Regions from separate parts of the Pseudomonas sp. StFLB209 genome, predicted to be linked through region 1. Evidence: predicted binding sites of a transcription regulator. Region 1 holds the regulator's gene; the other holds the start of a gene.
What was found. Region 1 encodes sigma-54, which starts transcription at its own class of promoters, with help from an activator protein. Its sites were predicted from a motif close to ANTGGCATNNANNTTGCTNT; they were not measured.
Positions count from the first base shown of each region.

Region 2: flgB (flagellar basal body rod protein FlgB) is a predicted target of sigma-54. The motif match lies at 3,188-3,207, and genes of this name have one in related genera.

Region 1 is NZ_AP014637.1:3,185,025-3,200,920, forward strand. Features, by position in the region: gene pmbA (metalloprotease PmbA) at 1-588, shown strand, start outside; gene PSCI_RS14165 (hypothetical protein) at 813-1,208, shown strand; gene PSCI_RS14170 (class II fumarate hydratase) at 1,201-2,577, shown strand; gene PSCI_RS14175 (tetratricopeptide repeat protein) at 2,600-3,055, shown strand; gene PSCI_RS14180 (superoxide dismutase) at 3,057-3,677, shown strand; gene PSCI_RS14185 (HPr family phosphocarrier protein) at 3,957-4,229, opposite strand; gene rapZ (RNase adapter RapZ) at 4,245-5,102, opposite strand; gene ptsN (PTS IIA-like nitrogen regulatory protein PtsN) at 5,105-5,569, opposite strand; gene hpf (ribosome hibernation-promoting factor, HPF/YfiA family) at 5,582-5,890, opposite strand; gene PSCI_RS14205 (RNA polymerase factor sigma-54) at 6,005-7,498, opposite strand; gene lptB (LPS export ABC transporter ATP-binding protein) at 7,844-8,569, opposite strand; gene lptA (lipopolysaccharide transport periplasmic protein LptA) at 8,570-9,115, opposite strand; gene lptC (LPS export ABC transporter periplasmic protein LptC) at 9,102-9,674, opposite strand; gene PSCI_RS14225 (KdsC family phosphatase) at 9,684-10,208, opposite strand; gene PSCI_RS14230 (KpsF/GutQ family sugar-phosphate isomerase) at 10,223-11,197, opposite strand; gene PSCI_RS14235 (ATP-binding cassette domain-containing protein) at 11,479-12,288, shown strand; gene mlaE (lipid asymmetry maintenance ABC transporter permease subunit MlaE) at 12,288-13,085, shown strand; gene mlaD (outer membrane lipid asymmetry maintenance protein MlaD) at 13,085-13,552, shown strand; gene PSCI_RS14250 (MlaC/ttg2D family ABC transporter substrate-binding protein) at 13,564-14,217, shown strand; gene PSCI_RS14255 (STAS domain-containing protein) at 14,214-14,528, shown strand; gene PSCI_RS14260 (BolA family protein) at 14,635-14,874, shown strand; gene murA (UDP-N-acetylglucosamine 1-carboxyvinyltransferase) at 14,897-15,896, shown strand, end outside.
Region 2 is NZ_AP014637.1:3,870,939-3,886,834, forward strand. Features, by position in the region: gene flgM (flagellar biosynthesis anti-sigma factor FlgM) at 1-56, opposite strand, end outside; gene flgA (flagellar basal body P-ring formation chaperone FlgA) at 242-1,000, opposite strand; gene PSCI_RS17350 (chemotaxis protein CheV) at 1,080-2,012, shown strand; gene cheR (protein-glutamate O-methyltransferase CheR) at 2,056-2,883, shown strand; gene flgB (flagellar basal body rod protein FlgB) at 3,252-3,662, shown strand; gene flgC (flagellar basal body rod protein FlgC) at 3,666-4,109, shown strand; gene PSCI_RS17370 (flagellar hook assembly protein FlgD) at 4,124-4,813, shown strand; gene flgE (flagellar hook protein FlgE) at 4,842-6,224, shown strand; gene PSCI_RS17380 (flagellar hook protein FlgE) at 6,529-8,322, shown strand; gene PSCI_RS17385 (hypothetical protein) at 8,326-8,529, opposite strand; gene PSCI_RS17390 (flagellar basal body rod protein FlgF) at 8,818-9,558, shown strand; gene flgG (flagellar basal-body rod protein FlgG) at 9,605-10,393, shown strand; gene flgH (flagellar basal body L-ring protein FlgH) at 10,465-11,178, shown strand; gene PSCI_RS17405 (flagellar basal body P-ring protein FlgI) at 11,192-12,301, shown strand; gene flgJ (flagellar assembly peptidoglycan hydrolase FlgJ) at 12,313-13,584, shown strand; gene flgK (flagellar hook-associated protein FlgK) at 13,596-15,668, shown strand; gene PSCI_RS17420 (flagellar hook-associated protein 3) at 15,682-15,896, shown strand, end outside.

The sequences.
Region 1 (15,896 bases):
CTGTTCGGCAGTTTCCTGGGCGCGATCTCTGGCGGTAACCTGTACCGTAAGTCCTCTTTCCTTGAAGGCGCGCTGGGCCAGCGGCTGTTCCCTGAGTGGCTGACCATCGATGAACGGCCGCACCTGATGCGGGCAATGGGCAGCGCCTCGTTCGATGGTGACGGCCTTGCTACCTACGCCAAACCGTTTGTCGAAAATGGCGACCTTGTGTCGTATGTGCTGAGCACCTATTCAGGTCGCAAACTGGGTATGCCCAGCACCGCCAACGCTGGCGGGGTGCATAACCTGTTCGTCAGCCACGGCAGCGAAGACCAGGCGGCACTGATCCGGCGTATGGGTCGTGGCCTGCTGGTTACCGAACTGATGGGCAGCGGCCTGAACATGGTCACCGGCGACTACTCGCGCGGTGCGGCCGGCTTTTGGGTGGAGAATGGCGAGATCCAGTTTGCCGTTCAGGAAGTGACGATTGCCGGCAACATGCGTGACATGTTCAGGCAGATCGTCGCCGTTGGCAGCGATCTTGAACTGCGCGGCAACATCCGCACCGGCTCGGTCCTGATCGAGCGCATGACCGTCGCAGGTAGCTGATAAACCACCGGTAGGAGCGACCTTGGTCGCGAATCCTCCAGACGCCCCATGTTTAACGTCTGCTGAAGATTCGCGAGCAAGCTCGCTCCTACCGATGTTCCCTCCCGAGTCGCTGCATACCCGCTGCTTTTTCCCCCTGAAATATCTATGGCGCACTCAGGGGGTTGTCTTGATTCTTAATCTCATTCAATAATGACTATCATTTCTTGGCTGGATGATGGGTCATGGGATCAGTGCTGCATGAACTACCTTATCTGGAGAACTGGCGTGAGCTGGGTCTGCGGATTCGTTGTGCGTTTGATCCTGACGAGCCGCGCCTGATCGAGCATTACCTCGCCGAAGGGCGCTATCTGGCGCGCTTTACCGCCACCCCCAAAGCGCTGGTCGCGCAATCCACGTTCCGGCTGTTGCTGGACACCGCCCGTGACACCGTACTGCCGTGGCATTGGCGCTGCCTGTGCCTGGACCAGGCCTGGCGGCCGTTGCGCGATCTCAAACTGTTGGCTGCAACCCAGACACAGCGTCACCAGTGGGATGCCTGTGTGCATGAGCTGGCGACCTGTGTGCTGCAACCGTCAATTTCTCTGACTGAACTGGTGCAAGGATATTCCGATGAGTAATACCCGTATCGAACGCGACAGCATGGGTGAACTGCAGGTCCCGGCCGAGGCCCTGTACGGCGCTCAGACCCAGCGTGCGGTAGACAACTTTCCGATCAGCCAGCAGCGCATGCCCAAGCAGTTCATCCGCGCCTTGCTGCTGGCCAAGGCCGCTGCTGCCAAGGCCAACCTGGAGCTTGAACAGATCAGCGAAGGGCAGAGCAAGGCGATTGTTCAGGCCGTCAATGATCTGCTGGGCGGCGATTTCATGGTGCATTTCCCGGTGGACATATTCCAGACCGGCTCGGGCACCAGTTCCAACATGAACGCCAACGAAGTGATCGCTACTCTGGCAACGCGCATCCTGGGCGACACGGTCAATGCCAACGATCACGTCAACTGTGGCCAGAGCAGCAACGACATTATCCCCACCACGATCCACGTCAGTGCTGCACTGGCGCTGCATGAGCATCTGCTGCCAGCGCTCAATCACCTGCTGCAAGTGACCGAACACAAGGCCGGTCAGGTGCATCAGTACGTCAAGACCGGCCGTACTCACCTGATGGACGCCATGCCAGTGCGCATGAGCCAGGTGCTCAACGGTTGGGCCCAGCAAGTGCGCGCCAATGTCGAGCACTTGCAGGCGTTGCAACCGGCCCTGCAGTCACTGGCTCAGGGCGGCACGGCGGTGGGCACCGGTATCAACGCCCATCCGGAGTTTGCCAAGCGGTTCAACGCCCACCTCAGTGCACTGAGTGGCGTGAGCTTTACGCCGGGCAAGGACCTGTTTGCCCTGATCGGCTCGCAAGACACGGCCGTGGCCGTGTCGGGCCAGCTCAAGGCCACTGCCGTGTCGCTGATGAAAATCGCCAACGACCTGCGCTGGATGAATTCCGGCCCACTGGCGGGCCTGGGTGAAATCGAACTGCAAGCCTTGCAGCCCGGTTCGTCGATCATGCCGGGCAAGGTCAACCCAGTGATTCCTGAAGCGACCGCCATGGTGGCTGCTCAGGTCATCGGCAACGATGCAGCCATCACCGTAGCGGGCCAGTCAGGCAACTTCGAACTTAACGTAATGCTGCCGATCGTGGCTTCGAATCTGCTCAGCAGCATTGAGCTATTGGCCAACTCCAGCCGCCTGTTGGCCGACAAGGCCATCGCCAGTTTCAAGGTCAATCAGGAAAAACTGCAGGAAGCGCTGTCGCGCAATCCGATTCTGGTGACCGCGTTGAACCCGATCATTGGTTATCAGAAAGCCGCTGAAATCGCCAAGAAGGCGTATCAACAAGGCCGGCCGATCATCGATGTCGCGCTGGAACATACCGACCTGCAACGCAGCCAGCTGGAAGTGTTGCTCAACCCTGAAAAACTCACCGCTGGCGGTATCTGAGCCGGCGCTCTGGAGGTAGACCATGCAGCATTGGAAACGCATCATCGAACAAGCCAATCGCTGTTTCAATCTCGGCGAGTGGGTTGAAGCTCGTGAGTTATACCTCCAGGCCCTGGCGCTGGCCCAGGTGCTGTTCGAGCGCTGGGCCGACCCCGACGAAGCGGTCGCCGCCTACGTCATCTCGCACCACAATCTGGCCGATCTACACTTGAGCCTGGGGCAGCCTGAAGAAAGTGCCGAGTACCTTTGCGCGGTGCATCAACGGTTGTTACAGGCCATTCAGGATTCGCGTCTGCCCGAGACGCTGCGCCAGGCGGCGCTGCGCCATAGCAACAAGACCTACGCCGAGCTGTTGAGCTTCATCAGCGAACATGGCGAGTACCCGCGCACCAACAGATTGCTGAACAGCGCCGGCGAACACAGCCGTTCGTCGCTGCATCACCATTCAGCCACTGGCCAATACCAAGGAGTCCATTGAAATGACCTATAGCCTGCCTGCCTTGCCTTACGCCTACGATGCGCTGGAACCGCACGTCGATGCGCAAACCATGGAAATCCACCACACCAAACACCATCAGACCTACATCAACAACATCAACGCGGCCCTGGAGCAGCCTGAATACGCCCAGTACAAAGAACTGAGCGTCGAGGACCTGGTGCGCAAGATCGCCAGTCTGCCAGAGGCTCTGCGCCCGGTGGTCAAGAACCATGGCGGTGGCCACGCCAACCACTCGCTGTTCTGGACCGTGATGAGTCCTGAAGGTGATCGCGAGCCCAAAGGCGAGCTGGCCAGTGCCATCGATGCGCAACTGGGCGGCTTTGCAGCGTTCAAAGAGGCTTTCACCAAGGCTGCTACTGTCCAGTTCGGCAGTGGCTGGGCGTGGCTGAGCGTTACCCCGGAGAAAAAGCTGGTGGTCGAGCACAGCGGCAACCAGGACAGCCCGTTGATGCACGGCAATACGCCGATTCTTGGCCTGGATGTCTGGGAGCACGCTTACTACCTGAAGTATCAGAACAAGCGGCCGGAGTACATCGCTGCCTTCTACAACGTCATCAACTGGGCTGAAGTGGCGCGCCGTTACGCTGCTGCGCTGGCCTGATCAACCCTTTGAGTCCTCAAGGCACGTCATGAGTCTGGAAATGTCGGTTACCAATCGTGTTCGCCTGTTTCGTCTGGCCTTCGGAAGCCTGCTGCTTCTGGGAGGGATTGCCTTGCTGACAGTCCAGGCACTGGACTGGGTGACACGTCTGTCCCTGGCATAAAGCCTCAGGCGCCCTGTGCCAGGACAGGGTGGCTGTGGTGGTGGCGGTCTTGCAGACAATAAAAACGGGGCGCTTATGGCGCCCCGTTTTTGTGTCCGGCTTTGTCATGCGGCAGATTATTCGCCTTCATCAAAATAATTGTTGATCAGCGCTACCAGCCCTTCGAGTGCCTGATCTTCCTGCTCGCCCTCGGTGAGCAGGTGAATTTCGGTGCCCTTGCCGGCGGCCAGCATCATGACGGCCATGATGCTCTTGCCGTCGACCATGCTCTCTGGGGTGCGGCCAACCCGGATCTGGCAGGGGAACTTGCCGGCGACGCCGACGAACTTGGCAGCAGCGCGGGCATGCAGGCCCAGTTTGTTGATAATGGTGATTTGACGAGCGGGCATCGCTGTGGAAGTCCTTCAACTGAGGTCGCGGTGACGAACCTGAACGTTCTTGAGTGATTGTTGCAGGACCTGGCCCAGGCGTTCGGTCAGATAGACCGAACGGTGATGCCCGCCGGTGCAGCCGATGGCGACGGTCACGTAGGAGCGGTTACTGGCGGCAAACCGCGGCAGCCACTTGTTGAGATGGGCGAAGATGTCCTGAAACATTTCTTCCACATCGGGCTGGGCCGCGAGGTATTCGGCTACCACCGGATCAAGCCCCGAATGCTCGCGTAGCTCCGGCTTCCAGTAGGGGTTGGGCAGGCAGCGCACGTCGAACACCAGATCGGCGTCCACCGGCATGCCACGCTTGAAGCCGAACGACTCGATCAGGAAAGCCGTACCGGGCTCGGGCTTGTTCAGCAGGCGCAGCTTGATGGTGTCACGCAACTGATAGAGGTTCAGGTGTGTGGTGTTGATCTTCAGGTCGGCCAGATCAATGATCGGCCCCAGCAGTACGCTTTCGTCACGTATGGCTTCGGCCAGCGAGCGCTGCGAGTTGCTCAGCGGATGGCGTCGCCGGGTTTCCGAGAAACGTTTGAGCAGGGTAGCGTCGTCGGCGTCCAGATACAGCACATCACAGTGGATGTGCCGAGCGCGTACCTCATCGAGGATCTGCGGGAAGCGGGTGAGGTGGCTGGGCATGTTGCGTGCGTCGATGGACACAGCCAGCAGCGGCTCGCTTTGTTCGGTATTGAGCAACGCGCGTTCGGCCAGTTCAGGCAGCAAGCCTGCCGGCAGATTGTCGACGCAGTAGAAACCGTTGTCTTCGAGCATGTCGAGCGCGGTGCTCTTGCCCGAACCGGAGCGGCCACTGACGATGATCATGCGCATGCTCACCGGCCTTTCAGTTCATCCAGCACGGCGTGATGAAGCGCCTCACCGCTGTGTGCCGCGCGCAGGCGCTCACGCACTTCGGCGCGGTCGAGCATGCTGGCGATCTGGCGTAACAGCTCCAGATGTTCATCGGTGGCAGCTTCGGGAACCAGCAACACGAACAGCAGATCGACCGGTGCGCCATCGATGGCGTCAAAATCAACCGGTGCTTCCAGGTGCAGGACAGCGCTCACCGGCGCGCTGCAGGCGGCGAGGCGGCAGTGAGGAATGGCAATGCCGTTGCCAAAGCCGGTCGATCCGAGCTTTTCGCGGGCGACCAGACTCTCGAATACGGTTTGAGTATCCAGCGTAGGTACTTCGCGGCCAATCAGGTTGGCAATCTGTTCGAGTACGCGTTTTTTACTGCCCCCCGGCACGTTAACCTGGGAACGGCCGGGGGTCAGGATGTCTTCAAGTCGGATCATGGATTGGGTGTGTTAGCGAGCGGTCGCACCTTTGAGGATGCTTTGCTGCTTTTCCTTATGCTTGAGCAATTGTCTGTCGAGCTTGTCGGTGAGCAGGTCGATGGCGGCATACATGTCGTCATGCTCGGCGTTGGCCACGACCTCACCGCCATGGATGTGCATGGTGGCTTCGATTTTCTGTTTCAGTTTCTCGACGGTCATGGTGACCTGGACATTGGTGATCTTGTCGAAATGTCCTTCGAGTTTTTTGAGTTTGAGCTCCACATATTCGCGCAGGGGCTTGGTCACTTCCAGTTGATGTCCACTGATATTGACTTGCATACAGCTTTCTCCTTTGCCTGTGCATAAAGGGGCAGGTCGACTACCTGCCTCTGGAACGCTGTGGCGCTCACCCGGCATCGACCCCAAACGAGGTCGTGCCCGGTAGCCGGTCAGTCACATCAGCCGCTTGCGTTCGCTCGATGGCGCAATGCCCAGCGATTCGCGGTACTTGGCGACGGTGCGACGGGCGACCTGAATGCCTTGTGCTTCCAGTAAACCAGCGATCTTGCTATCACTCAATGGCTTTTTCTGATTTTCCGCAGCAACCAGTTTCTTGATGATTGCGCGGATGGCTGTGGAGGAGCATTCACCGCCTTCGGAAGTGCTGACATGGCTGGAGAAGAAGTACTTCAACTCGTAGATGCCACGCGGGGTATGCATGAATTTCTGGGTGGTGACCCGGGAAATGGTCGACTCGTGCATGCCAACCGCTTCGGCAATATCGTGCAGCACCAACGGCTTCATGGCCTCATCGCCGTATTCGAGAAAGCCGCGCTGGTGCTCGACGATCTGGGTGGCCACCTTCATCAGGGTCTCGTTGCGGCTTTGCAGGCTCTTGATGAACCAGCGTGCTTCCTGCAACTGGTTACGCATGAAGGTGTTGTCGGCGCTGGTATCGGCACGGCGCACGAAGCCGGCATATTGCGGGTTGACGCGCAGGCGCGGCACCGCTTCCTGGTTCAGCTCCACCAGCCAGCGGTCGGTGTCCTTGCGCACGATGACGTCCGGCACCACATATTCCGGCTCGCTGGATTCGATTTGCGAACCCGGGCGCGGATTGAGGCTTTGCACCAGCTCGATGACCTGGCGCAGTTCATCTTCCTTGAGTTTCATGCGCCGCATCAGTTGCGAGTAGTCGCGGCTGCCCAACAAGTCGATGTAGTCGCTGACCAAGCGCTGCGCTTCAGCCAGCCAAGGGCTCTTGGCCGGGAGCTGGCGCAATTGCAGGAGCAGGCATTCGCTGAGGGTGCGCGCACCGACACCGGCCGGTTCGAACTGCTGGATGCGGTGCAGGACGGCTTCGATCTCGTCGAGTTCGATGTCCAGTTCAGGATCGAAGGCTTCCAGAAGTTCTTCCAGAGGCTCTTCCAGGTAACCCTGGCCATTGATGCAGTCGATCAGGGTGACGGCGATCAGGCGATCGGTGTCGGACATCGGCGCGACATTGAGCTGCCACAGCAGGTGGCTCTGCAGGCTTTCACCGGCCGATGTGCGGGTGGTGAAGTCCCACTCGTCATCGTCGCTGCCGGGCAGGCTGCTGGCGCTGGTCTGGTAGATGTCTTCCCACGCCGTGTCGACCGGCAGCTCATTGGGAATACGCTCGCTCCAGTCGCCTTCTTCAAGGTTGTCCACGGTCGTGGCGGTTTCCTGGAAGCTTGGTTCCGGCTGTTCGCTGGCCGGCTTGTTTTCGATATTGTCCGCCATCGGGTCGGAATTATCGAAGTCGTCGCCTTCTTCCTGGCGCTCCAGCATGGGGTTGGATTCCAGCGCTTCCTGGATTTCCTGCTGCAGGTCCAGAGTCGATAGCTGAAGCAAGCGGATAGCCTGTTGCAGCTGCGGTGTCATCGTCAGCTGCTGGCCCATTCTCAAGACTAGCGATGGTTTCATGGCAGTTGCTCAACACCTTCATTCGCCGGCGCGGGGAGCGCCATCCACTACAGGGCATCGATAGCTGTCGTGGGAAAGTGTCGGCAGGTTGCCAGCCTCGGATGCAGTCATCGGACCTGGAGAGCGGGCTCGAAAACACGCATTTACCCGTAGCTGATTGGCTTGGGAAAAACCGTGACTTTCGAGTGCTTTCGTCTTGCCTTGGCTGCGCTCGCTACGCTTTCTCACGGCCTCTGATCGATGCCGCCTTTATTAAGCAAGTTATATGCCTGAATTCTAAAGACTTGCCTAGAGCATCAGGACAAATAATCTGTTGTCAACAGCCAGTGTGTAACCAAGGGAGGTCTACAAACGGAACTCGTGGCCCAGGTACACCTCTTTCACCAGCTGGTTGGCCAGGATGGTTTCTGCATCGCCTTCGGCAATCAACTGGCCGTCGTTGACGATGTAGGCGGTCTCGCAGATGTCCAGGGTCTCGCGCACGTTGTGATCGGTGATCAGTACGCCGATGCCCTTGGCCTTGAGGTGGTGAATGATCTGCTTGATATCACCCACGGAAATCGGGTCTACCCCGGCGAAAGGCTCGTCGAGCAGGATGAACTTGGGGGCCGTGGCCAGCGCGCGGGCGATCTCTACGCGGCGACGCTCGCCGCCGGAGAGGCTCATGCCGAGGCTATCGCGGATATGGGTGATATGGAATTCCTGCAGCAGGCTTTCCAGTTCGGCGCGGCGTGCGGCGGCGTCCAGTTCCTTGCGGGTTTCCAGGATCGCCATGATGTTGTCGGCCACGGTCAGCTTGCGGAAGATCGAGGCTTCCTGTGGCAGATAACCGATGCCGGCGCGTGCGCGACCATGCATGGGTTGGTGGCTGACATCGAGGTCATCGATCAGCACTCGCCCCTGATCGGCCTGGACCAGGCCGACGATCATGTAGAAGCAGGTGGTCTTGCCGGCGCCGTTAGGGCCCAGCAGGCCGACGATCTGTCCGCTGTCAATGGACAGGCTGACATCGCGTACGACCTGGCGGCTCTTGTAGCTCTTGGCCAGATGCTGGGCTTTAAGCGTCGCCATTTACTGGGCCTTCTGCTGCTGTTCGGGTTTCTTTTTCGGCTGGATGACCATGTCGATGCGCGGACGTGGCGCAGTGACCTGGCTGCCGGTAGCGCGGCCGGCACTGACCACCTGGCGCACAGTGTCATAGACGATCTTCTCGCCTTCTGACGTGTTGCCGTCGTTGATGACCTTGGCCTTGTCGATCAGCACGATGCGATCCTGTGCTGCGTAGTACTGGATGGTCACTGCATAGGCCTGGACGATGGGTTTGTCCACCGAAGGCTTCTGCTCGTAGTAGGCCAGGTTGCCGACCGAGGTGAACACGTCGACTTCACCCTGGGCGTTACGGGTGATGGTCACGGTGTTGCCGGTGATCTTCATCGAGCCCTGGGTGATGATGACATTGCCCTTGTAGGTGGCGATGCCTTTTTTGTCGTCCAGCTGCGCGTCATCGGACTGAATGTGGATCGGCTGATCACGGTCAGTTGGCAGGGACCAGGCGCTCGCGCTTCCCAGTGCTGCGCTCAGGCCGAGCAAGAAAGGAAGGGTTTTAACGAGCCTCATACTGTCCTCTTACTTTGGACAGCAGGTCCATCCTGCCGTCTTTCAAATATGCTTTCATCCCTACAGCCGTGCTGACACCGCCGCCGGCGTCGATTCTAACGGCTTGCTCGGTCTGCGCATATTGCTTCTGTGGGAATACAGTCATTCGACTGCTGGTAATGATGGTCGCGCGCTGCTTTTCATCGGTGCGTGCAACGCGAACGTTGTCGATCAGTTCGACCTGCTCGCCACCGGGCGATACTTCGCCGCGGGCGCTCTGCACGTGCCATGGAAAGGCCGTGCCACGGTACATGTTCAGGTCCGGGCGGGTCAGCAGGGTGACATCGCTGGCCTTGACGTGCTCGACCTTGTCGGCGGTCATCTCGTACTGCACCTTTCCGTCGGGCAGGTACTGTACGCTGCGCGCATTGATCGCGTAGTAGTCGATGGCAGTCTCGTCGGCCTTCACGGCAGGCTGGTCCATGAAGCTTTCCGGACTGACGTTCCAGTAGCCGACGGCGGCCAGCAGCAACGCCAGCACGCCAAGGATCAGGAAAGTACGAATCTTCTTGCTGAGCATAAGTGGTGTCTACAGATAGGCGGCATGGGCCGCTTCAAGGTTGTTCTGCGCTTCAAGAATCAGCTCGCAGAACTCGCGGGCTGCGCCTTCGCCACCGCGTGCTCGGGTCACGCCATGGGCGTGCTGACGCACGAAAGTGGCGGCATTGGCCACAGCCATACCCAGCCCTACGCGGCGAATCACCGGCAAGTCTGGAAGATCATCACCCAGATAGGCGACCTGTTCGTAACTCAGGTTCAGTTCAGCGAGCAGTTGATCAAGCACCACCAGTTTGTCTTCGCGGCCCTGATACAGGTGGGCAATGCCCAGATTCTTTGCCCTGCGCTCGACCACCGGGGTCTTGCGCCCGCTAATGATAGCCGTTGTCACGCCTGAGGCGATGAGCATCTTGATGCCCTGGCCGTCGAGGGTGTTGAAGGTCTTGAATTCGCTGCCGTCTTCCAGGAAGTAGAGGCGCCCGTCAGTGAGGACACCGTCCACATCGAAAATGGCTAACTTGATGCCTTTGCCACGCTGCAGCAGTTGCTCGGTCATTGCGTTGTTCTCCATTACATCACCCCCGCACGGACCAGGTCCTGCAGGTTGAAGGCACCCACCGGGTGGTCTTGCCCATCGACCACGATCAGTGCGTTGATCTTGTGGTCTTCCATGATCTTCAGCGCTTCTGCGGCGAGCATTTCGCCGCGTACGGTCTTGCCGTGTACGGTCATGACCTCGTCGATGATCGCCTCGCGAATGTCGGTGGCACGATCCAGGGTGCGGCGCAGGTCACCGTCGGTGAAAATCCCGGCCAGTTTGCCATCGGCTTCGACGATCGCGGTCATGCCCAGGCCTTTGCGGGTCATTTCCAGCAGGGCATCGCGCAACGAGGTGCCGCGCGCCACTTTGGGCAGGGTGTCGCCGCTGTGCATCACGTGTTCGACCTTGAGCAGCAGGCGCCGCCCCAGCGCACCGCCCGGATGCGAAAAGGCGAAGTCTTCGGCGGTAAAGCCACGGGCCTCCAGCAGTGCAACGGCCAGCGCATCGCCCATCACCAGTGCCGCCGTGGTCGAGGAGGTCGGCGCCAGGTTGAGCGGGCAGGCCTCTTGGGCGACATGCGCATTGAGATTGACGTCGGCGGTCTTCGCCAGCGTCGACTCAGGGTTGCCAGTCAGGCTGATCATAGTGATGCCCAGGCGCTTGATCAGCGGCAGCAGGGTCACGATCTCGTGAGTCGTTCCAGAGTTGGACAGGGCGAGAATGATATCGTCACGAGTGATCATGCCCATGTCGCCGTGGCTGGCTTCGGCCGGGTGGACGAAAAACGCCGGGGTGCCGGTGCTGGCCAGGGTCGCCGCGATCTTGTTGCCAATGTGTCCGGACTTGCCCATGCCGACCACCACAACCCGGCCCTTGCTGGCCAGAATCAGCTCGCAGGCGCGCACGAAATCGGCGTCGATGTGTCCCAGGAGACTGTCGATCGCGTCTATTTCGAGACGGATGGTGCGCTGTGCGGATTGGATAAGGTCGCTGGATTGGCTCATGTCTGGATCGGTCAGCCTGGGAAAAGGCGGCGATTATAGCGGTATTGTCGATCCGGCTCACGCTCTGATCGTCGCAGTCATTCTTTAACGATGAGTCGGCTCAAGCGACTCAGTGTCTTAAGTGTTGTAACGGCATGTGAGTACAGGCGGTGGACGTCGGTTCCGTACTTGGGTGGCACGCAGCAGCGGTGGTATAGTTCGCGGCTTGTCCGGCCCGCCAGTATCGACGCTCCCGGCGCGGAGCAGGCTCGGCAGGTGTGGCCGTATTGCAAGGAGTTCAGATGAGTGCCGATGACGCGTACGCGGTCGAATTGAAGGGTGTCACCTTCAAGCGCGGTGCCCGCAGCATTTTCAACAATGTTGATATTCGTATTCCCAAAGGCAAGGTCACCGGCATCATGGGGCCTTCCGGTTGTGGCAAAACCACCTTGCTGCGCCTGATGGGCGCGCAATTGCGCCCTGACGCAGGCGAAGTGTGGGTCAACGGCCAGAACCTGCCGCAGCTGTCGCGCGGCGATCTGTTCGATGCGCGCAAGCGCATGGGAGTGCTGTTCCAGAGTGGCGCGCTGTTTACCGACCTTGATGTGTTCGAGAACGTCGCGTTTCCTCTGCGTGTCCACACCGAGCTGCCAGACGACATGATTCGCGACATCGTACTGCTCAAACTGCAGGCGGTGGGGCTGCGCGGCGCTGTCGAGCTGATGCCCGATGAGCTGTCCGGCGGCATGAAGCGTCGGGTCGCGCTGGCCCGGGCGATTGCCCTCGATCCGCAGATTCTCATGTATGACGAACCGTTCGTCGGTCAGGATCCCATCGCCATGGGGGTTCTGGTTCGCCTGATTCGCCTGCTCAACGATGCGTTGGGCATCACCAGTATCGTGGTTTCCCATGATCTGACCGAAACCGCCAGTATCGCCGACTACATCTATGTAGTGGGTGACGGCCAAGTGCTGGGGCAAGGTACGCCGCAGGAGCTGCTGGCGTCGGACAACCCGCGCATCCGTCAATTCATGACGGGCGAGCCGGACGGTCCTGTGCCTTTTCATTATCCGGCAGCGGATTTTCGCGACGATCTTTTGGGGACGCGCTGATGCGCAACAAATCAATCATCGAGCGTGTGCGCCTGCTTGGGCGCGCAGCCATCGACGTCATCACCGTGCTGGGGCGTTCCGGCATCTTTCTGTTCAATGCCTTGCTGGGGCGCGGCGGTATCGGCGGCGGTTTTCAATTGCTGGTCAAGCAACTGTACTCGGTCGGGGTGATGTCGCTGGTCATCATCGTCGTCTCGGGCGCGTTCATCGGTATGGTGCTGGCGCTGCAAGGCTTCAGCATCCTGACCAAGTACGGTTCCGAACAGGCGGTCGGGCAAATGGTTGCCCTTACCCTGTTGCGTGAGCTGGCGCCGGTCGTGGCGGCGCTGCTGTTTGCCGGTCGGGCCGGCTCGGCGCTGACTGCCGAGATCGGCAATATGAAATCCACCGAGCAACTGTCGAGCCTGGAAATGATCGGTGTCGACCCGCTCAAGTACATCGTTGCCCCGCGACTGTGGGCCGGCTTTATTTCATTGCCGGTGCTGACCATGATCTTCAGTGTGGTGGGTATCTGGGGCGGCTCCTGGGTCGCCATCGACTGGCTGGGAGTCTATGAAGGTTCTTTCTGGTCCAATATGCAGAACAGTGTTTCTTTCACTGACGATGTGCTCAATGGCCTGATCAAAAGCGTCGTATTTGCCTTGGTAGTGACATGGATCGCGGTTTTTCAGGGTTACGATTGCGATCCTACTTCCGAAGGGATCAGTCGTGCCACGACCCGTACCGTGGTCTACGCCTCACTGGCGGTGCTGGGCCTGGACTTTATTCTGACCGCCTTGATGTTTGGAGATTTCTGATGCAAAACCGCGCCATCGAAACCGGTGTCGGACTGTTCCTCCTGGCCGGCATCCTGGCCTTGCTCCTGCTGGCCCTGCGGGTCAGTGGTCTGAGCGCCAGTGCGACCAGCGACACCTATAAACTTTACGCTTACTTCGACAATATTGCCGGTTTGACTGTCAGAGCCAAGGTAAGCATGGCCGGTGTCACGGTGGGCCGGGTGACGGCGATCGATCTGGATCGCGATACCTTCACCGGGCGCGTGACGCTGGAAATCCAGAAGTCGGTGGATAACCTGCCGACCGATTCCACGGCATCGATTCTGACTGCGGGCCTGTTGGGTGAGAAATACATCGGTCTGAGTGTAGGAGGGGACGAGGCCCTGCTCAAGGATGGCGGTACGATCCACGACACCCAGTCGTCGTTGGTGCTCGAAGACCTGATCGGTAAATTTCTGCTCAACACCGTGAGTAAAGAAGCCAAATGAGGAGCTTTTCCATGATCTCTATTTTGCGTCGCGGTCTGCTGGTCCTGTTGGCAGCATTGCCAATGCTGGCCAGTGCAGCGGCTGCGCCCTCTGCGCACGACCTGATCAAAGGCACTACGGATCAGTTGCTGGGCGACCTGTCGGCCAACAAGGAGCAGTACAAGGCCAACCCCAGTGCTTTCTATGATGCGCTCAACCGCATTGTCGGGCCGGTGGTGGATGCCGATGGCATTTCACGCAGCATCATGACCGTCAAGTATTCGCGCCAGGCCACGCCTGCGCAGATGCAACGCTTCCAGGAGAACTTCAAGCGCAGCCTGATGCAGTTCTATGGCAACGCATTGCTGGAGTACAACAACCAGGGCATCACCGTAGCGCCGGCCAAGGATGAGAGTGGCGAGCGCACCAGCGTCGATATGCAGGTCAAGGGCAACAACGGCGCGGTCTATCCGGTTTCCTACACCCTTGAGAAGATCAATGGTGAATGGAAAGTGCGCAACGTGATCATCAACGGCATCAACATCGGCAAGCTGTTCCGTGACCAGTTCGCCGATGCCATGCAGCGCAATGGCAATAATCTGGACAAGACTATCGATGGCTGGGCCGGTGAAGTGGCCAAGGCCAAGGAAGTCACCGACGAAGCTTCGCAGAAGGCGGCGCAATGACCGAGTCGGCGGTGCGTCTTGTCGGCGCCGGCGAGCTGCGTCTGGTCGGTGTGCTCGACTACAGCACCGGTCCGCAGTTGCGCAAGCAGGGCGCGGCGCTAATTCGTTCCAGCAGCCTGCCGACACTGGTCATTGATTGTTCAGGTGTCAGCCACTCCAGCAGCGTCGGCCTGGCGCTGCTGTTGGGTTTCATGCGTGATGCGCAAAGTGCAGGCAAATCGGTCAGCGTTCACTCCATGCCAGCGGACATGCGCAAGATCGCCGAGGTATCGGGCGCCAGTGCGCTGTTTGACAATCATTCTCCCGCATGACCTTTACAGCCCCCTGTCTGCGTAAACCCCGGGCGGGGTTCGCATAGCAGGGGCTTTTTTGTATCATGGCCGACCCGCGCGCACAGAGCGCCGATCGAGGTTAAGCATGCAGGCTGTCGAAGTAAAAAGCTTCCTTGAAGCAAAATTGCCCGGAATCAAAGTGGAAGTCGAAGGCGAAGGCTGCAACTTCCAGCTCAATGTCATCAGTGATGAGTTGGCTGCCCTGAGTCCTGTCAAGCGTCAGCAACAGATCTACTCCCATCTCAATCCCTGGATCGCTGATGGCAGCATCCATGCGGTTACGATGAAATTTTTCAGCAGCGCGGCCTGGGCCGAGCGCGCCTGACCCTACCGGTGTCGAGATTGCAATGGATAAATTGATTATTACCGGCGGCGTCCGTCTGGACGGCGAAATTCGTATTTCCGGGGCCAAGAACTCGGCGTTGCCGATTCTTTCTGCAACCCTGCTCGCCGATGGGCCTGTTACGGTCCAGAACCTGCCGCATCTGCACGACATCACCACCATGATCGAGCTGTTCGGTCGCATGGGTATTGAGCCGGTGATCGACGAGAAGCTCAGCGTCGAGATCGACCCGCGCACCATCAAGACCCTGGTCGCGCCGTATGAGCTGGTCAAGACCATGCGCGCCTCGATCCTGGTGCTCGGCCCGATGGTCGCCCGCTTCGGTGAAGCTGAAGTGGCCTTGCCGGGCGGCTGCGCCATTGGTTCGCGTCCGGTTGACCTGCATATCCGCGGCCTGGAAGCCATGGGCGCGATCATTGACGTCGAAGGCGGTTACATCAAGGCTCGCGCCCCGGAAGGCGGCCTGCGTGGCGCACATTTCTTCTTCGATACCGTCAGTGTGACCGGTACCGAGAACATCATGATGGCCGCCAGTCTGGCCAAGGGCCGCACAGTGCTGCAGAACGCAGCCCGTGAACCTGAAGTCGTCGACCTGGCGAACTTCCTGATCGCCATGGGTGCCAACATTCAAGGTGCCGGTACCGACACCATCACCATTGACGGTGTCGAACGTCTGCATTCGGCCACCTACAAGGTGATGCCGGACCGTATCGAGACCGGTACGTACCTGGTGGCTGCGGCAATCACCGGTGGCCGGGTCAAGGTCAAGGACACTGATCCGACCATTCTCGAAGCGGTACTGCTCAAGCTGCAGGAAGCGGGCGCCGAAGTGACCACGGGTGACGACTGGATCGAGCTGAACATGCATGGTCGCCGTCCTAAAGCGGTCAATGTACGTACCGCGCCGTATCCGGCGTTTCCGACCGACATGCAGGCCCAGTTCATCTCCCTCAATGCCGTTGCCGAAGGCACTGGCGCAGTGATCGAGACGATCTTCGAAAACC
Region 2 (15,896 bases), 690 kb from region 1:
CGTGATGCACCGCCAAGTGGTTGTGAATTACCTAGTCGACTGAAATCTATGGGCATGATCGTAAACCTCTGGGTGTTCTGGACGCTTGCCTTGTTTTCGGCCACCCAGGAAAAAACTTTAGGCACATTATGGCAATGCACGAATGCAGGAGCTGAAAAGTCGCCCCTGGCTATTCGGACCTGCCTGGCAGTCTAGAAAAAACCGCTGCCGCGCACCAGTATCAGATGCCTCTCGTTACCTCTCACATGGCCACTTCCACCTGTCCCGGGGCGGTAATCTGGGCCTTGATGACCTTGTTTGAATTAAGGTTGCGGACCCGGATCTGCTCGTTGAAGCCGCCATCGGACAGCGCCTCGCCGGGCATGCGCACTGCCAGGCTGCTGCTGCGAGCGATGATCACTACATGGTCGCCTTTGCGTACCATAGCCGGTTGCTCGAGAAAGTTCGGTGACAGCACTTGGTCGACGACCGCTGGTCGGACCAGCTTCTGGCCAATTGCCTGGTCCAGGCTGGTCATATAGCTCAGACCCAGTGAGCTGATATCGCGCTCGCGCAGCGTCACGTCCATCTCGCTGATGACGGTGTCACGTTTGAGCGGGCGGGTAGTGGTGATGACCTCGCGGTACAGGTTGACCTGGGCCGGCACAAACACGGTCCAGGGCGCAGACCCCTCGCAGCGGACTCGCACTGATATCCGACCCACCGGGCGCGGGCTCTCCAGGCTCGCTGTCAAATCCTTGTCGCAAAACGCCATGCGCATGCGCGGGTCCAGGGAGCGGACCTGGATTTCATGACGACCCTGAATCTGATTGGTCGTTAAATACTCTTGAACTGTGTACTCAAGAAACCCCTCGGTGACGCCGATAAGCTGTTCAGGCAGAGTAAAACTCTGTGCATTGCCCGGTGTTGTTGCGCAAAAAAGACTCAGCATGACGATTGCACCCAGCAGTCGGCGGGTTTCTAATGCGGCGTGTCGAAAAATTGTCGTCTTGGCATTCATGACGTATAAAAAGCAAGGCCCGTGCCGCTTACCAAACCTGGTACGTGGTGAACGATGGCAGAGGTAAGGGGGTCAGGGCATGGCGGGAGTTATGGATTCGGTAAACCAGCGCACGCAGCTGGTTGGTCAGAATCGCCTGGAGTTGCTGCTGTTTCGTCTGCAGGGCAAGCAGCTCTACGGGATCAACGTATTCAAGGTCAAAGAAGTGCTGCAATGCCCCAAGCTCACCATCATGCCGAAGTCGAGCAGGATCGTGCGGGGCGTGGCGAATATTCGCGGCGGTACCATTCCGATCATGGACCTGGCCATGGCCACCGGTTCGGCGGGGATGATTTCGCTCGAAAACTCCTTTGTCATCATTACTGAATACAACACCAAGGTTCAGGGTTTTCTGGTGCACTCGGTCGAGCGCATCGTCAACATGAACTGGGAAGAGATTCATCCGCCACCCAAGGGCACCGGCCGCGATCATTACCTGACGGCAGTGACGCGGGTGGACAATCAGCTGGTGGAAATCATCGACGTCGAGAAGATTCTTGCGGAGGTGGCGCCGATCAGCGAGTCGGTGTCGTCGGGTGTGATCGATGAAGAGATTCATCACAAGGCCGTTTCGCTGCGGGTATTGACGGTCGACGACTCGTCGGTGGCGCGCAAGCAGGTCAGTCGCTGCCTCGAAACCGTAGGTGTCGAGGTTGTGGCACTCAACGACGGGCGTCAGGCGCTGGACTACCTGCAGGCGATGCTGGCCGAGGGCAAGAACCCCGAAGAAGAATTCCTGATGATGATCTCCGACATTGAAATGCCGGAGATGGATGGCTATACCTTGACAGCAGCGATCCGCAGCGATCCGCGGTTGAAGAATCTGCACATCACTTTGCACACCTCGTTGTCTGGGGTGTTCAACCAGGCGATGGTCAAGAAGGTCGGCGCCGACGATTTCCTGGCGAAATTCCGGCCTGACGATCTGGCGGCCCGAGTGGTTGCCAGGATCAAGGCAGCAGACCACAGCTAGGGGTGTGTCCCTGGTCGATTACATGATTTGAGAGGCGGCACCTTTGTCTACGGGTAATTTGGATTTTGAGCAGTTCCGGGTCTTTCTGGAAAAAGCCTGTGGCATCTTGCTGGGGGAGAACAAGCAATACCTGGTGTCCAGCCGTCTCAACAAGCTGTTGGAGCAGCAGGGCATCAAATCCCTCAGTGAGCTGGTGCAGCGGATCCAGAGCCAGCCGCGCAGCGGTCTGCGGGAGCAGGTGATCGACGCGATGACGACCAACGAAACCCTGTGGTTTCGTGATACCTATCCGTTCGAGGTTCTGAAAAACAAGGTGCTGCCCGAGCAGATCAAGGCCAGCCCCGGCCAGCGTCTGCGTATCTGGTCGGCGGCCTGTTCTTCGGGGCAGGAGCCGTTCTCGCTGTCGATGTCGATTGATGAGTTCGAGCGTAGCAATCCTGGCCAGCTCAAGTCGGGGGTGCAGATCGTGGCGACCGATTTGTCCGGTGCAATGCTCAATAACTGTAAAAGCGGTGAGTACGACAGCCTGGCCATTGGTCGTGGTTTGTCGCCAGACCGCTTGCAGCGTTACTTTGATGTCAAGGGGCCGGCACGCTGGGCGGTCAAGGCGCCGATCAAGAACCGGGTGGAGTTTCGCCCGTTCAATCTGCTCGACAGCTATGCCAGCCTGGGCAAATTCGACATCGTGTTCTGTCGCAACGTGCTGATCTACTTCTCTGCCGAGGTGAAGAAGGACATCCTGTTACGCATTCATGGCACGCTCAAGCCGGGCGGCTACCTGTTCCTGGGGGCCTCCGAGGCGCTGAACGGTTTGCCGGATTATTATCAAATGGTCCAGTGCAGCCCGGGGATCATCTACAAAGCCAAGTAGGAGTGGTAGGATCGGTAGGATCGGTAGGAGCGACTTTAGTCGCGAATACAGCGAATACAGCGAATACAGTCAGCCATCTGCGGGAGCGACGCCCATCCATAACAGGACCGGGCGCCGCTCCCGCAGCCGTTTTGGCTCTTGCTAACGAAAGCGCCGCGCTGAACGGTTGTCGCCTGCCGATACTGGCAAAAAAACGGCACCTTGTTTGCCGTATGGCCCGCCTGGAGAGGAAAACTCTTGCCGCTTTTCTGGCAGCGGCTTCCGCCGACGGGCTCCAGCCCCCGGTAAATATGGCTTTTGAGGAACTGGCACGCAGCTTGCTTTCTCAGAGCTACGAACATCAGGTCAACCGGTAAAGGTTTCCCGACATGAGCATCAGCTTCGATAAAGCACTGGGTATCCACGAGAAGGCACTGAACTTCCGTGCACAACGCGCCGAGGTGTTGGCCAACAACATCTCCAACGCCGATACCCCTAACTACAAGGCGCGTGACCTGGAGTTTTCTGCGGTGCTGGCTGCCGAGAGCGAGAAGGCCAGCAAGGGCCAGTTCGCGATGAATACCACCAATGGTCGCCATATCGCAGCGCAAGGGGCTGGCAGTGATCTGGAGGGCGTGTTGATGTACCGCACCGCCACTCAGCCTTCGCTGGACCAGAACACCGTCGATGCTCAGGTCGAACAGGCCAGCTACACCGAGAACTCCATGAGTTTCCAGGCCAGCTTTACGCTGCTCAACAGCAAGTTCAAGGGCCTGGTCTCGGCCCTTCGCGGAGAGTAATCCATGTCGCTGACCAATGTGTTCAACATTGCCGGTAGTGCCATGAGTGCCCAGACCACGCGTCTGAACACCACGGCCAGTAACATCGCCAACGCCGAAACCGTCTCTTCGAGCATGGATCAGACCTACCGCGCCCGTCATCCGGTGTTTGCCACCGTGCTGCAGGGGCAACAGTCGGTGTCTGGTGGTTCGCTGTTTCAGGATCAGGGCCAGGCCGGCCAAGGTGTGCAAGTCGCCGGGATTATCGAGGACAGCTCTAATCTGGAAGCGCGTTACGAGCCTGATCATCCTTCGTCTGACGAGAATGGCTACGTTTACTACCCCAACGTCAACGTCGTTGAAGAAATGGCCAACATGATTTCCGCCAGTCGGTCTTTCCAGACTAACGTCGAGATCATGAACACCGCTAAAACCATGATGCAGAAAGTGCTGACGCTGGGTCAGTGACGGAGAGATGAAACATGGCCGTTGAAAACGACGTATCCGCGAAATTCGTCAATTCGTTGCAGAATCCGACCTCCACCAAGGTCGAGCAGAAAACCGGCACCAGCGCGCTGGGCAAAGACGCGTTCCTGCAACTGCTTGTGACCCAGATGAAGAACCAGAACCCTCTGGATCCTCAGGACAACACCCAGTTCGTGTCGCAGCTTGCGCAGTTCAGTAGCCTGGAAAGCATGCAGAACCTGACCTCGTCGGTGGATGCGATTGCTACCACCTACAAGTCTTCGCAGGCGCTGCAGGCGTCTTCGCTGGTCGGTCGCTCAGTGATGGTTGATGCGGGCAGTGTCTATGTGGAGGCGGGCAAGGGGCTGACCGGTTCTGTGGTTCTGCCAGCATCGAGCACTTCAACCAAGATCAGTGTGTACGACGCCGAAAAGAATCTGGTCGATACCATTGATATGGGGTCGAAGTCTGCCGGTACGCAGAGCTTTACGTGGGATGGTCTCAAGGATGACGGTACTGCATTCCCGGCTGGCACTTATACCTTTAGTGCCAATGCCTCGATCAATGGCAGCGGCACCGCGTTGACCACCTACCTGCCGGCGACCGTCAGTAGCGTGAAGATGTCGTCCACTGGCGCTGACATGACCCTTAACCTGGCGGGCGGTAGCAGTATCGCGTTGTCCAAAGTACAGACAATCGGATTGTAAGAGCCGACCAAGCGGCGAGGAGTGGTAAATGTCATTCAATATCGGCCTTAGTGGGCTCTATGCGGCGAACAAGAATCTCGATGTCACCGGCAACAACATTGCCAACGTGGCAACGACCGGTTTCAAGGGGTCGCGTGTCGAGTTTGGCGATCAATATGCTCAGTCGATTCGTGGTACCTCCGGCAACGTCAACACTGGCAGTGGGGTAACGGTCAACTCTGTGTCCCAGCAGTTCCAGCAGGGCAACCTGACTACCGGGACCGGTAATAGTCTGGATCTGGCCATTAACGGTAATGGTTTCTTCCAGCTCAGCAACAGCGGCGAGAAGCTCTATACTCGTGCCGGCGCATTCCACACTGATAAAGACGGCTATGTTATCAATAGTGAAGGGATGAACCTGCAGGGTTACAACGTTGATGGCAACGGTAATGTTGTAGTGGGTACGCTGGCGAACCTGCGGGTCGATTCTTCGAACCTGGCGCCGAGTACGACCAGTATGATCACCAACGTGGCCAACCTGAACTCCACGACCACTGCACCGAGCATCACGACGTTCGACCCAACGGACACCAAGAGTTATAACCTCAAGTACGATACGCCTATCTACGACTCGCAAGGTAACGCTCATAAGCTGGAGAGTTACTTTGTCAAGACTGGGGTAAACTCGTGGTCGATGTACACCTTGGTTGACGGGCAAAACATTTCGCCAGCTGACCCGACCGCTCCGGTCGATCCGCAGTTGGACCGAGTGGACTTCAAATTTGACTCGGCGGGTAATCTGTCATTGCCGCGTACTACGACAGGTGATGTGGATGCTGCTGATCCAAATGCTCCGCAGCCTGTCAGCGGTAGCAAGGTCACCCTCAATGCTGATGGTACCTTTCAGGTCGCTGACTGGAAGCCGCTGATCCAGACCGGTACTGCCGCCAACCCGGTATGGGCTGAAAACGGCGCCACGGGTTCGGCGACCGGGATCAAGCTGGACATGACCGGTATCAGCCAGACTGCGTCGGTTTCCGGTCTGATTACCCAGAGCCAGAACGGCTACGCTACTGGCCAGATCAGTGCCATGAGCGTTGACTCGACAGGTAATCTGTTCGCCACCTACACCAACGGCCAGTCGAAGGTTATTGGTCAGGTGTCGCTGACCAGCTTTGCCAACGTGCAAGGCCTGGCCTCGGCCGGTGGCACCAACTGGCGTGAAACTTTTGCCTCTGGCGTGCCGGTCAGCGGTCCGCCGGAAACCGGTACTCTGGGTTATATAACCGGCCAGGCACTTGAAGAGTCGAACGTCGATCTGACGGCTGAGCTGGTCAACCTGATCAAGGCGCAAAGTAACTATCAGGCCAACGCCAAGACAATCTCCACTCAAAGTACGATCTTGCAAACGACTATCCAGATGGTTGGCTAATCGGCCTGTTCAAAAAACCCTGCTTCGGCAGGGTTTTTTGCGTTTAAGTGCAGCTGTTTTTCTGTAAGGCTGTTGTTGAGGAGTATGCGCTTCTCTGAGGGTTGTTCAATGAGCCCGTCTGGCTTTTATGGACGGCTTCAATATTTTAATTAATCCAGAACTTTCCCACTCGATACCCGGAAACTTCCGATTCTGATCAATGCAAGACTCGAAACTACAGTCTGGTCTCGCCATTGTGCATGCAGTCCAGCTGGCTGTTTTATCACTCATTGAGCAGAGCGCCATCTGGCGTCCGGGAGTTTTCATGACATTTAATGTGGCCATGAGTGGCCTGCGTGCGGCTCACAAGCGGCTGGAAGTGGCGGGTAACAATATTGCCAACGTGGGCACGGTAGGCTTCAAATCTTCGCGTGCGGAATTTTCAGCGCTTTATTCCTCATCTCAGTTGGGCAGCAGTGTGCATAACATTGGTGATGGTGTGCGCCTGGCCAATGTCGCGCAGAACTTCAACGCCGGTGATGCGATGAGCAGCGATGGCGCGCCATTGGATATGCGTATTCAAGGCAGCGGTTTCTTTGTGGTCAGTGAGCGGGGTGCGTTGGGTTATACCCGTGCGGGCGCTTTTCATAAGGATGCTGAGGACTTTATTGTCGACAGTGCCGGTAATCGTCTGCAGGGGTACGGGGTGGATGACGATGGGCGGGTGCTGGTCGGCATGCGCACTGATTTGAAAATCGATACTTCGGTGATGCAGGCACGGGCAACCCGTGAGCTTGAGCAGGCGGTGAATCTGAGTTCAGCCATGCCATCGCTGGCCGCATTGCGCGAGTTCAATCCGGCCGAGCCGGGCAGTTACACCCGGGTCATGACCCGAACCGTACGCGACGCAGGTATTGCTGAAGTGGTCGAAATGGTCGATGCCAGCGGAGTGGTTACCCGGCCGGGCGTCCCAGCGGTGGCGCCAGAGGATCATGAGTTCAGGCAGTATCTGGTCAAGACTGATGCGGATCGCTGGACGTTGTATGTCACCGTGGATGGGCGCAATCCACTGGACGCCGGCTCTGACAAACCCTTGCAGTGGTCGCTGCAAAAGCGGCCTGATGGCTCGGTGGTGCTTACTGGTGGTAGTGAGCACATCAAGAAGGTGTCCGATGCAGAGTTTTCCTTGAGTGGCTGGCAGCCGGCTCGGCAAGTTAATGGGCAGTGGCTGGCCAGTGCCGCGGGGGCGGCAGGCCCATTGGCCCTGCCTTTGATGGATGGGGCTGATCACGCGCTGAGTGAAGTCGATCCGTTGGTGGAGCGTCCGGTGCCAGTGTTCCGGCCAGCGGATCTGGGGTCGTTCAACAAGACTTTTTCCAGCACCCTCCACGACTCATTGGGTAATCCACATGAGTTGCAGCAGTATTTCGTCAAGGACGGCACCAATAGCTGGAAGATGCACGTTCTGGTCAATGGTCGTAACCCGGCTGATCCGCAAAGTGCTGAGCCAGTGACCGCCAGTCTGTTGTTCAATGCCAACGGCACGCTGGCCAGTGTCACAGGGGCTGCTGGTCTCGATCTGGATCGGGGTGCCCTGGTGCTCAAGCATTGGTTGCCGGCGCGGCTCAGTGATGCGTCCGGGCGTGGCTGGGTCGCCAACGGCGCAGCAGCGCATCCTGACGGCGTGCGGATTCAGGTGGATCGCCTGACCCAGCACAACGCTGACACCGCATTGCTTGCCAGTCGCCCCGACGGTCACGCGCCGGGGATGCTGGCCGGAATCGGGATCGGGCGTGATGGTGTATTAAGTGCGGCTTACACCAACGGGCTGCATCGGGCGATTGGTCAGGTCATGCTGGCGCGGTTCGCCAATGAACAAGGCTTGTTGCCGGTCAGTGATACGCGCTGGAGTGCAGCCCAGGCTTCGGGTGCGGCGATGTTTGGTGTGCCGGGAGGTGCGGGAGCCGGAGGTATTGTCGCTCAGTCTCTGGAGGCTTCGAATGTTGAGCTGTCGGCGCAGCTGATAGAGCTGGTTCAGGCGCAGACGGCGTTTCAGGCCAATTCCAAGGCAATCTCAACGCAGACCACGGTGTTGCAGACTTTGATCCAGTCGACCTGAGCGTCAGATCGAGCAGTCTGATTTCACATAAAAACCGTTCAGGCGTGTCCAGCCCCAGCCGGGGCTGGTCTGGGCGCAGATCACGCGGTCGGCACCTTGCCATTTGTAGTAGCGCGCTGGTGCGGCCTGGCTTGGGGCGATGGCGCTCAGCAGGGTCAAGCCCAGCAGGCTGGTGGTCAACAGGCGCAGCCCGGGTTTAATTCGCATGGTGATCACCACTTCATGCTCTGGGTGGGGTCTTGTCACGATAAAACACCTTGCTGCGATTGGCAAAGCTGCGCGGCGCAGTTTTTTGGCGGTCAGTGCCGGGTTGTTGGCCGCCAGCGGCAGTCCTTCGCCGCTTTGGCAAATGAGTGCCTGCCAGCCCGCAAGCGAAGTGCCCGTCAGTGCTGGGGATCAGCGCTTTTGTATCGCTAATGACAAGTTGGTGCAAAAATTGCTTCGCCTGCATCAGTACAGCTACAGACGGCAAGCGTCTGTCGGAGGAGGAAGACTGTGGACAAGTTGCTTTACGTGGCAATGAGCGGTGCGTCGGAAAATGCTCTGGCGCAGAAGGTGCGTGCCAACAACCTGGCGAACGTTTCGACCACCGGTTTTCAGCGTGACTTCGAACAGGCCCGCTCGATGCCGGTGTTTGGCGAAGTCATGCCGTCGCGCGCCTATGCCATGAGCGAACGGCCGGGTACTGACTTTTCCGGTGGCGCCCTGATTGAAACCGGCGGTGACCTGGATATCGCCGTCAAGGGTGACGGCTGGATTGCCGTGCAAACCGCTGACGGTGGCGAAGCCTATACCCGTAGCGCCGGCATGAACATTGACGCGCTGGGTGTGTTGCGCGCCGCCAATGGCCTGCCAGTGATGGGTAACGGTGGCCCGATTGCAGTGCCACCGCAGCAGCAGATCGATATCGGTTCCGACGGCACCATCAGCATTCGCTCGTTGGGAGAAAGCCCGCAGGTCATGGCGCAGATTGACCGCATCAAGCTGGTCAATCCAGCCCTGGCCAACCTGGAAAAAGGCCCTGACGGCTTGATTCACACCAAAGACGGGCGGCCTGCCGAGATGGACGCCAACGTGCGTGTCGAGTCGGGGTTCCTGCAGGCCAGCAACGTTAATGCGGTCGAGGAAATGACCTCGATCCTGGCGTTGTCCCGGCAATTCGAATTACACGTAAAAATGATGAAAACCGCTGAAGAAGACGACCAGGCAATGGCTCGCGTCTTGCAGATTGGCTAACCATTGACAGCTCGCGCCGGTAACCCGGCGCCTGAGGAGAAAACCCATGCTTCCTGCTCTGTACGTCGCCAAAACCGGCCTGGCTGCCCAGGACACCAACCTGACGACCATTTCCAACAACCTGGCCAACGTTTCGACCACCGGTTTCAAGCGTGATCGGGCCGAGTTTCAGGACCTTCTTTACCAGATCAAGCGTCAGCCAGGTGCTCAGTCCACTCAGGACAGTGAGCTGCCGTCCGGCCTGCAGGTCGGTACCGGTGTGCGTATCGTCGGCACTCAGAAGAGCTTCGTGGCCGGCAGCCTGCAGACCACCGAGAACCCGCTGGACATGGCCATCAACGGCCGCGGTTTCTTCCAGATCATGCAGCCCGACGGCACTATCGGCTACACCCGTGACGGTACCTTCCACCTGGATGCCAACGGTCAGATCGTGACTTCCAACGGTTTTGCCCTGGAGCCGGCAGTGGTGGTTCCGCAGGGTGCCCAGACGTTTACCGTGGCTCAGGACGGCACTGTATCGATCACGCTGCCGGGGGCGACAGCGACCCCACAGGTGATCGGTAACATTCAGACTGCCGAGTTCATCAACCCGGCCGGCCTGCAGGCCATTGGCGGCAACCTGTATCTGGAAACCGCTTCCAGCGGTGCGCCGAACGTTGGCCAGCCGGGTCTCAACGGTCTGGGCCCGGTGCTGCAAAATACCCTGGAAAACTCCAACGTCAGCACCGTTGAAGAACTGGTCGACATGATCACTACCCAGCGCGCCTACGAGATGAACTCCAAGGTGATTTCTACCGCTGATCAGATGATGCAGAACCTGGTACAAAACCTGTAAGACCTGATGCACCTGCTCAATCTGCCAAGGCGCCGTCGCGGCGCCTGCTACATCGCGAGGTTTCAAGAGTCATGAAGCGCTTATCTGCTCTGCGTTTTCCCGTGCTGATCGCGCCGCTGTGCGCCGCTGTGCTATTGAGCGGTTGTGTAGCGCCAAACGCCAAGCCCGATGACCCTTATTACGCTCCGGTGTTGCCGCGCACACCGATGTCGGCGGCTGCCAACAATGGCGCGATCTATCAGGCAGGGTTTGAGCAGAATCTGTACGGTGACCGCAAGGCATTCCGGGTTGGTGACATCATCACCATCACGCTGTCGGAGCGGATGGCGGCAAGCAAGGCAGCCAGTTCGGGGTTGAGCAAGGACAGCAATACCAGCGTCGGCCTGACCTCGCTGTTCGGTTCGGGTCTGACCACCAATAATCCGATCGGCAGCAATGACCTGAGCCTCAGTGCCGGCTATGAGGGCAAGCGGGCGACCACCGGTTCCGGTCAGGCTGCGCAGAGCAACAGCCTGACCGGTTCGGTCACTGTTACGGTGGCCGATGTGATGCCCAACGGGATTCTGGCGGTGCGTGGCGAAAAATGGATGACCCTCAACACCGGCAACGAGTTGGTGCGTATCGCCGGCCTGATCCGCGCCGATGACATCGCCACTGATAACACCGTGTCGTCGACCCGTGTCGCCGATGCGCGCATCACCTATTCAGGGACCGGAGCGTTTGCCGATACCAGCCAGCCAGGCTGGTTCGACCGCTTCTTCCTCAGCCCGTTGTTCCCTTTCTGATCGCGGGATAGCCATGATTGCCTTGAAGAAACTGATCGTTGCTGCGCTGCTGATCACCGCGCCTTTCGCGGCCCAGGCCGAACGTCTGAAAGACATTGCCAGTATTTCCGGGGTGCGGACCAACCAGTTGATCGGTTATGGCCTGGTGGTGGGGCTCAACGGTACGGGTGACCAGACCACCCAGACGCCGTTCACCTTGCAGACCTTCAACAACATGCTGGCGCAGTTCGGCATCAAGGTGCCGGCTGGGTCCGGTACGGTGCAGCTCAAGAACGTGGCGGCGGTTGCGGTGTATGCCGACCTGCCGCCGTTCGCCAAACCTGGCCAGGCGGTGGACATTACCGTGTCGTCGATCGGTAACTCCAAAAGCCTGCGCGGCGGCAGCCTGTTGATGACGCCGATGAAAGGTATCGACGGCAACGTCTATGCCATCGCCCAAGGCAATCTGGTGGTGGGCGGCTTTGACGCGGGCGGCGCGGATGGCTCGCGGATCACCGTCAATGTTCCGTCGGCCGGTCGGATCCCTGGCGGCGCAACCGTCGAGCGTGCGGTGCCAAGCGGTTTCAATCAGGGCAATAGTCTGACTCTGAACCTTAACCGCTCCGACTTCACCACGGCCAAGCGTATTGTCGACAAGATCAACGACATGCTTGGCCCAGGCGTGGCTCAGGCGCTGGATGGCGGTTCCGTGCGGGTGACGGCGCCGCTCGATCCGGGGCAGCGCGTCGATTATCTGGCGATTCTGGAAAATATCGAGATCGATCCGGGTCAGGCTTCGGCCAAGGTGGTCATCAACTCGCGCACCGGCACTATCGTGATTGGTCAGAACGTCAAGGTTTCGCCGGCGGCTGTGACCCATGGCAGCTTGACCGTGACCATCACTGAAGACCCGATTGTCAGCCAGCCAGGGGCGTTATCCGGCGGCCAGACCGCTGTAGTGCCGCGCTCGCGGGTCAATGCCCAGCAGGAAATGAAACCGATGTTCAAGTTCGGCCCTGGCACCACGCTGGATGAAATCGTCCGCGCCGTTAACCAGGTCGGTGCCGCGCCAGGTGACTTGATGGCGATTCTCGAAGCTTTGAAACAGGCCGGCGCGCTGCAGGCCGACCTGATCGTGATCTGAGGACGCGCATGATGGATATGCCCAAGGCTCCAGGATCCTCCGTCGTCGACTCCGGTGCCTATACCGACGTCAATCGTCTGGCTTCGCTCAAAGGCAGCGATAAGGACAGCCCGGAAAACCTGCGCAAGGTGGCCCGCGAGTTCGAGTCGCTGTTCGTCAGTCAGATGCTCAAAGCCATGCGCTCGGCCAATGAAGTGCTGGCCAAGGACAATCCGATGAATACTGCCGCTACCCGCCAGTATCAGGACATGTATGACCAGCAATTGGCAGTGACTCTGTCGACCCGTGGTAACGGTATTGGTTTGCAGGATGTGCTAATGCGCCAGTTGTCCAAGGACAAGGGTGTGCAGCATGCGCCGGCCGCGCCGACGGAGTCTGCCGAGGGCAGTGCGGCCGCTGAAAAGGCCGCTAACAAACCGGCCCTGGCAACCTCCATCTATCAGCAACCGTTGTGGGCCAATCGTTCTCACTCGGCAGCCGGCACTGATGCCGCGACCAATGCGTCCGGTCAGGCGCGTAACGACATGGCCATGCTCAACTCGCGGCGCCTGGCGCTGCCGGGCAAGCTCACCGACCGCTTGCTGGCCGGTATCGTACCGTCGGCCACGACCACGGTTCAGGATCAGCCCAATCACCGCATCAACGTGCCCGGCACTGGGTCGAATAAAGAGCTGATTGCCCGTGCCAACGGCGACTGGACGCGCAATCCCGAATTGGCCAATACCCCGGACATCTCCGCGAAGAGAGTGCAGACCCCACTGGCGCCGGCCAAGCGCGCGTTTGGCAATTCCGACCAGTTTGTTGCGACCATGTTGCCGCTGGCCAAGGAGGCAGCAGCGCGTATCGGTGTTGACCCGGTCATGCTGGTGGCCCAGGCGGCGCTGGAAACCGGTTGGGGCAAATCGATCATGCGCCAGAGCGATGGCAGCAGCAGTCACAACCTGTTCGGTATCAAGGCCATGGGCGGCGGCTGGAAAGGCGCCGAGGCGCGGGCGATCACTAGCGAGTTCCGTGACGGCAAGATGGTCAAGGAGACGGCCAACTTCCGTGCCTACGACTCCTACGCTGACAGTTTCCACGACCTGGTGAGCCTGTTGCAGAACAACAGCCGCTATAAAGAAGTGGTCAATTCGGCCGATAACCCGGAACAGTTTGTAAAAGAATTGCAGAAAGCTGGCTACGCCACCGACCCGGACTACGCCAGCAAGATTTCGCAGATCGCCAAGCAGATGAAGAGTTACCAGAATTACGCTGCGGTAACCGACGCTTCCACGACTTTATAAAGGCTTGAACCATGTCGCTGATCAATATTGGACTTTCAGGGCTCAACGCCAGTAGCGCTGCGATTGCCACTATCGGCAACAACACCGCTAACGTCGACACTGCGGGCTACTCGCGGCAGCAGGTCCAGACGACCTCAACGGCGCAGATCAACCTTGGCGTGGGCGTTGGTTACCTCGGCACGGGCACTACGGTGTCTGATGTGCGGCGCATCTATAACGGTTACCTGGAAACCCAGTTGCAGAACGGCACAGCATTGAGTGCAGAAGCCACTGCCTTTTCGACCCAGGCAAACAAGATCGATACCCTGCTGTCGGACAGCAATACCGGTATTGCGACCCAGTTGGCGTCGTTCTTTACCAATTTGCAGGGCATCGCCGCCAATGCGACGCAGTCTTCGCAGCGTGCAGCTTTTCTGGCCCAGGCTTCGTCTTTGGCGTCACGTTTTAACTCCATCTCGGCGCAGATGGTCTCGCAAAACGACAATATCAACAGCCAGCTCAAGAGCCTGGCGGGTAACGTCAACGAGCTGACGAGTACGATCGCCAGCCTGAACAAGCAGATCACCCAGGCCTCGGCCGGTAATACGTCGCCCAACAGCTTGCTCGACTCTCGTAACGAAGCGGTTCGCAAGCTCAATGAGCTGATTGGCGTCAAGGTTGTCGAAAACAATACCGGCTTCGATGTTTACACCGGTACTGGTCAGTCACTGGTCGTGGCTGGAACCTCTTATCGGATGGAGGCCGGTCCGGGGCCGAGTGACCCGAGCCAATTCAATCTGCAGGTCTATTACGGTAATACGCCGACCGATGTCACCGATGTTGTCACCGGCGGCACAATTGGCGGGTTGCTTCGTTATCGCTCCGATGTTCTGGCTCCGGCGGCCAACGAGTTGGGTCGTCTCGGGCTGGTACTTTCCGATCAGGTCAACACGCAACTTTCCCAGGGTATTAACCAAAAGGGTGAGTTCGGGACCAACCTGTTCAGCAATATCAACTCGGCTGACGCGATCACTCAGCGCAGTATCGGCGCGATCCGCAACAGTTCGGGTTCCGGCAACCTGAATGTAACCATTACCGACACGAGTAAGCTGACGGCCGCTGATTATGAGGTCAAGGTCGACTCTTCGGATCTGACCACTACACCGCCTACCACCCTGTACACCGTGCGGCGTCTGCCCAATGGCGAAACCGTTGGTACCGGCGACCTGTATGCCAATCCTGCCCCCAGCTTCGATGGTTTCTCGCTGTCGCTTAGCGGCAATGGCCTGGCGGCCGGTGACACCTTCAAGGTGACCCCGACCCGCAATGGGGCCACAGGTATTTCGGTTGTCATGAGTGATCCGCAGGACTTCGCCGCCGCGGCGCCTCTGACTGCCGCAGCAGGAGTGAGCAACAGCGGCACAGGTGGTTTTACCCAGCCGATGCTTAATACCAAACCCGATATCTACAACGCGACCGGGCTCAATGATCTGCACACTGCCTTGAAAGATGCGACCCCCATGCGTCTGGTCATGGGAACAGCGACCAATGGGGTACAGAGCTATTCGCTGGTCGATGCGAAAGGTGTTGCAGTCAATGATGCCAGTGGCAATGCCATTACCGGTACGATCGTCCAGGGCCAGAGCAATACCCTGAAGTTCAACGTGGGGTATATCGATAGCGCATCGAATTCGAAGTCGTTCGAGTTTGAAATGGTTTTGTCCGGAACGCCCAATGCCAATGACACCTTTAGTGTCGACCTGACTGCGGCAGGTTCTTCTGATAACCGTAATGTTACAGCGCTGGTTGGTTTGCAGACTGAACGTACGGTCGGTGTGTCGGGTGGCAGTGTAGGGGTAAGTCTGTCCAGCGCCTACGGTAGCCTGGTTTCAACTGTCGGCACTCAGGCAGGCCAAGGCAAGCTTGACGTGACTGCGACCGATGCGGTGCTGGCCCAGGCGAAGACCGCACGCGACTCGGTATCCGGCGTATCACTGGATGAAGAGGCCGCCAACCTGATCAAGTATCAGCAGTACTACACCGCGTCGTCGCAGATCATCAAGGCGGCTCAGACCATGTTCAGTACTCTGATCAACGCCCTTTAAGGAGTCGTAGCCCATGCGCATTTCCACCAATCAGATCTACGACGCGTCCAGCGCCAACTACCAGCGTAACTATGCCAAGTTCATCCAGGCGGGCGAGCAGACCACAACGGGTGTAAAGCTCAATAGCGCCAGCGATGATCCGGTGGGGGCGGCACGTGTTTTACAGCTGGCTCAACAGAATTCGATGCTGGACCAGTATGCGTCTAATATCACGACGATCAACTACAA